One region of the Pseudalkalibacillus sp. R45 genome, then DNA from elsewhere that is predicted to be linked to it. Evidence: a T-box and tRNA genes for the amino acid it is inferred to sense, from the RefSeq annotation. Region 1 holds a T-box; the other holds one or more tRNA genes.
What was found. The T-box of region 1 lies ahead of metG (methionine--tRNA ligase). A T-box ahead of a tRNA ligase gene usually reads a tRNA of that ligase, here a tRNA-Met.
Positions count from the first base shown of each region.

Region 1 (2,465 bases):
ACCGAGCTTGTTCCGTTTGATGAATACAAAGGAGAAGTCTCCACAGGTACTTGAATTATAGACAAAAATGATGCTGACAACGTTCAGCATCTTTTCACTTTTTATGGGAAGATCAAAGTTAAAGTCTGGTAAACTGTAAGTATCAATCCAAAGAGGTGATGATATGGATTTTTCAGCGGGCATTGCGGAAGAAAAGATCAAAGTCGCTTTGCAGAAAGGTGAATTCGAGAACTTGCCTGGAAAGGGGAAACCTCTCCCGAAAGATGATCTTACCGGCGTACCGGATGAACTCCGTCTCAGCTATAAAATTTTGAAGAACGGTGGATTTGTTCCTCCTGAAGTCCAGTTGAAAAAGGAAATGGTCACGCTCGAAGAATTGATTGCCGTTTGCCGTGATGACAAGGAAAGGTCGGGTTTGACACAACGCTTGAATGAAAAAATCATCCGCTTCAACAATTTGATGGAAAAACGCAAGATGAGCCAGTCATCAGCTTTCCACTCTTATCAACACAAAATCTATCGTAAAATGTATTGATAAAAAGAAAACCAACATTTTTCCTATAAGATAAAGGATTTTCGACATTACTAGGGAATAGTACCATTAGTTTGTAAATCTATTGTTGGGTGGTGGCGAGATGAGGCTTGTCAAACACTTAAATGATTTCCAACACATCAAACGGCAAGGTACGGGGTATTTTATTGTATTGGATACGACATCAACTAAAGTACACTCGGTCCAATGCAACTGGATCAAAGAGGAGAGCTTCGTGCAGAAGGTCATCACGAACAGCGGAGCAAATGGCAGCTATTACTGGGTCCAATATTGGAATGCCCAAGAACCGACATTCAAAGAGAAGCCATGTCGAAAATGCATGCTTGAATAATCAAGCCTCCAGACCGGGGGCTTTTTGTTTTGCTCTAAAACGATTCTGAGGGCTTCTGAGTACATGAAAACGCAAAAAACAGAATTTGATGTACCCAGCGAAGCCTTCTGAGTACATGTAAACCCGAAAAAAGAAATTTGATGTATTCGGCGAGGACTTCTGAATACATGAAAACACGAAAAAAGAAATTTGATGTACCCAGCAAGTTCATGAGAACGGACTTTACAACCGTTCCATATTCTGTAATAATAACGAAAACGATAGGGTTACAGGTTTTGATGAGGAAAGTAGATTCGCCCGTTTTTCCATAGAGAGCTTCGGTATGCTGAAAAGAAGCGTAAAACGACGGATTGAAAATGGCCTCTGAACTTCACTTTGAACGTGCATGGTGCACTAGTAAGGTGTGACGGGAGTTGGCATCCGTTAAACATGTCAGAGTATAAGAGTGTGTATTCAATCACTCCGTACTTCATGAGGCTGGTCGTGTGAACGGTCAGTAAAACAAGGTGGTACCACGAGAATCAATCCTCGTCCTTAGACAATTGTCTTCGGGCGGGGATTTTTTATTTCATTAAAGAAAGTATAAATACTTTCTTCAATATAAGGGCAACTAAGGCTCAGCCAGCGCTAAGGCTTGGCTGAGCCAAGTTTTCTTTATAAGATTTTATTAGTTTTTTTCACACTGAGATTTAATAAAAAGGAGGAAATGAGCATGAACATTTATATTGGGGGAGCTTGGCCATATGCGAATGGATCACTGCATCTCGGTCATATTGCGAGTCTGTTGCCGGGGGATATAGTGGCTCGTTATTACAGGTTGAAAGGAGAGAACGTGCTTTACGTTTCAGGGAGTGATTGCAATGGTACACCGATAGCCATCCGTGCCAGACAGGAAGGGGTTTCACCAAAAGAGATCACAGACCGCTACCATAAGGAATTCGAAAAGTCATTCCATGAGCTCGGTTTTTCATATGATTTATACAACCGCACTGATGACCCTTTTCACCATAAGGAGGTTCAGCATATCTTCAAGTCACTACTGGAAAATGGATACCTCTATAAAAAGAGAGTGGAACAGAGTTATTGTGAAACAGACCGCCAGTTTTTACCTGATCGCTATGTAGAGGGTTACTGTCCGGTGTGCGGCGAGTCTGCGAGAGGTGATCAGTGTGATCATTGCTCGACGATCTTGGATCCAACTGATTTGGTGGAGCCGTCGTGTAAGTTATGTGGCACCAAACCGATTGTAAAAGAAACGGAGCATTTCTATTTCTCATTGAAAAACTTCCAACAAGAGCTAGAAGAACTTGTACAAAAAGCTGAAAGAGAAAAAGGATGGCGAACAAATGCCATCCAGCTTACGAAACGCTATTTGTCTGAGGGTCTGATCGACCGTGCGGCTACAAGGGATATTGAGCTTGGTGTGGATGTTCCGCTTGAAGGTTTTAAAGATAAAAAGATTTATGTATGGATCGAGGCTGTAAGCGGATATTTGACGGCGAGCAAAAAGTGGGCGGAGCTTCAGGGGAAAGACTGGAAACCATTTTGGGAAGAAGCACCAACAACAGCCTATTATGTACA
Region 1 covers NZ_JBQQCL010000003.1:84,299-86,763, reverse strand. Annotated here, with positions in the region: gene ACTWQL_RS08085 (pyridoxamine 5'-phosphate oxidase family protein) at 1-61, shown strand, start outside; gene ACTWQL_RS08080 (J-domain-containing protein) at 164-535, shown strand; gene ACTWQL_RS08075 (hypothetical protein) at 636-884, shown strand; T-box leader at 1,151-1,423, shown strand; gene metG (methionine--tRNA ligase) at 1,567-2,465, shown strand, end outside.

Region 2 (2,465 bases), on a different contig from region 1:
CGGTTCCTTCTGCTTGCTACTGTTGCGATTTCAATACCTGCATCATACAGCTGCCTTGGGAACAAAGCGAGCTGTTCAGCAATGACGATGATCTGAGGATTCCGGCAACTATTTGGATCGAGACCAAGGTTTCCGACTCCTCTTGATACAACGACACGAATATATGCATTACGTAAATCATTCCGACGCAGTGTTTCTGCGATGATTTCCGATAATTCTTCTTTCGTTTTCGGGATGTCGAGCATGATTGATTTCGCCGAATCATATAGGCGATCAACATGTTCTTTCAGGCGAAATATATTGCCGTCATACATTCTAATACCTTCGAACACCCCATCTCCGTATAAAAATCCGTGGTCATACACAGATACAACAGCCTCATTTTTATTAACAAAATGGCCGTTCAGGTAAATCCATTGTTCGCTCATGTCGATCGCTCCTTTCATATCATTTTTTCTTTTAAAATAAATTGGTTGAAGCCCTTTCTGACGGGGCATGAACTTTTGTCAGAAAATTATGTTGATGACAATATTACTCCGATGTTTTCGAGAGGTCAACCTTATTTTTTGATAATTTAGACTAATCAGTTATTTAGTAAACGCTTACATCGTATTAACCACGGGCTTTTTGGAGGTTTAAAATTTTTTTATTGGAAGCGCTTTAAAGATAAAGCGACTCGCGGTATGAAGGGAATCGTTTCCACATTAAAGGTAAATTAAAGAGGAATAGAAGACAGTACAGGGATTCATAATTGATTGGATCAATTGTATTTGTTGAGAGAAAAGTCGGGATTTGAGGAATTTCATTTTAATCCCTTTTGACTATTAAAAGATGGTGGATTTCTTTTGATGAAGATGAAGATTATTATAATCGTTATTTGCAAGCCGGTAAAACAGTAAAAAGGTCCATTGGATTCCGTTTTAAGATATAAAAAAACACGAAACCTTTGTTTCATGTTGATGGCGGACCCGACCGGATTCGAACCGGCGATCTCCTGCGTGACAGGCAGGCATGTTAACCCCTACACCACGGGTCCAAATATGTATTTTTGAATCATTATGTACTTCAGAAATATTAATTGGTTGCACCATACGGGTACTCCCTATGTTCATTGAAAGCACGATAACTCAGCGTAGTGCAATGAACTTAATTTGGTTGCACCACTGGCACCACGATCCAAAACTAACTGAGGTGATTACTCGACGTAGTGAGTTTTAATTGGTTGCGGGGATAGGATTTGAACCTACGACCTTCGGGTTATGAGCCCGACGAGCTACCAGACTGCTCCACCCCGCGACGATAATAGTAATCGGACGATGTTTGTCCTGTTTGTTGTCCTTTCCTCTACTAGCTTTGCTATCGTTGCTAGCTGTGTCAGGACAAGTCGACGTGATTTCATAAGGAGTTATGCTCCTTGCTCCACCCCGCGACAATAATAGTAATCGGACGATGTCTTCGTCTCATTTTTTTGCGTTGTCCCTTTCAACCGGACAATAACTAATATACCACGGTAACCAAACGACTGCAAGTCTTTTTTTAAAACTTTTTGTTAGGGAAGGAAAGTACTGCCAAAAATCAGCAGCACTTTCCGCCATATTAGGATAAAGCCATTCGGAATGCATCCTCTATATCCAGGTAATCCTCAATCCCGACTGAGATTCGAATCAATTGTTTGGTTATCCCTAACCGCTCTTGCTCCGAGGTCGGTATAGCTCGATGTGAAGTCCCGATCGGATACGATACAGTCGTTTCCACTCCTGCCAATGTCGGTACTACACCGATCCAATCAAGCTTCTCAGTAAATTGATTAGGATCGATACCCTCACGTAAAACAATCGATACAATCGCTCCATTCCCTTTTTCAGATGCGTCCGACGGATAATAAACTTTTTCTATACCTTCGTGCTCTGATAAAAAACATGCAAGCTTATTAGCATTGCTCACATGCCTCTCCATACGAAGACTTAAAGTCTTTAGTCCTCGGCATGTCAACCAGCCTTCAAATGGGCTTAGATTGCTCCCGAAATTCGTGACTTTGCTCCTTGCTTTTTCGACAAGAGCAGCATCACCGACAAGTACACCTGCCGAAATATCTGAATGTCCTCCAATATATTTCGTTGCACTATGTGCTACCAGGTTCACTCCTTTTAAATACGGCTGGAGCAAATAAGGTGTTGCAAACGTGTTGTCAATCATCGTGTGGACGCCAGTTTCTTCTGCAATTTTCACGATTAGATCTACATTCTCCACTCGCAAAAATGGATTTGTAATCGTTTCGGAATATAGTAGAACCGTATTGTGCTTCATAGCTGAGCGGATGCTCTCTTCATTTTCAAAAGAAGTGAATGACACATCAATTCCTATAGACGGTAATTCTTTAGCGAGTAACTGATATGTACCACCGTATAAATCTTCACATGCGACGATATGCGATCCTTGTTCAGCTACTGAGAGGATTCCTGCTA
Region 2 covers NZ_JBQQCL010000023.1:979-3,443, reverse strand. Annotated here, with positions in the region: gene ilvE (branched-chain-amino-acid transaminase) at 1-428, opposite strand, end outside; tRNA gene ACTWQL_RS22275 (tRNA-Asp) at 961-1,036, opposite strand; tRNA gene ACTWQL_RS22270 (tRNA-Met) at 1,220-1,296, opposite strand; gene ACTWQL_RS22265 (hypothetical protein) at 1,274-1,399, opposite strand; gene ACTWQL_RS22260 (trans-sulfuration enzyme family protein) at 1,597-2,465, opposite strand, start outside.
Region 2: it has a tRNA-Met gene. The T-box ahead of metG (methionine--tRNA ligase) is inferred to sense a tRNA for this amino acid. The anticodon was not compared.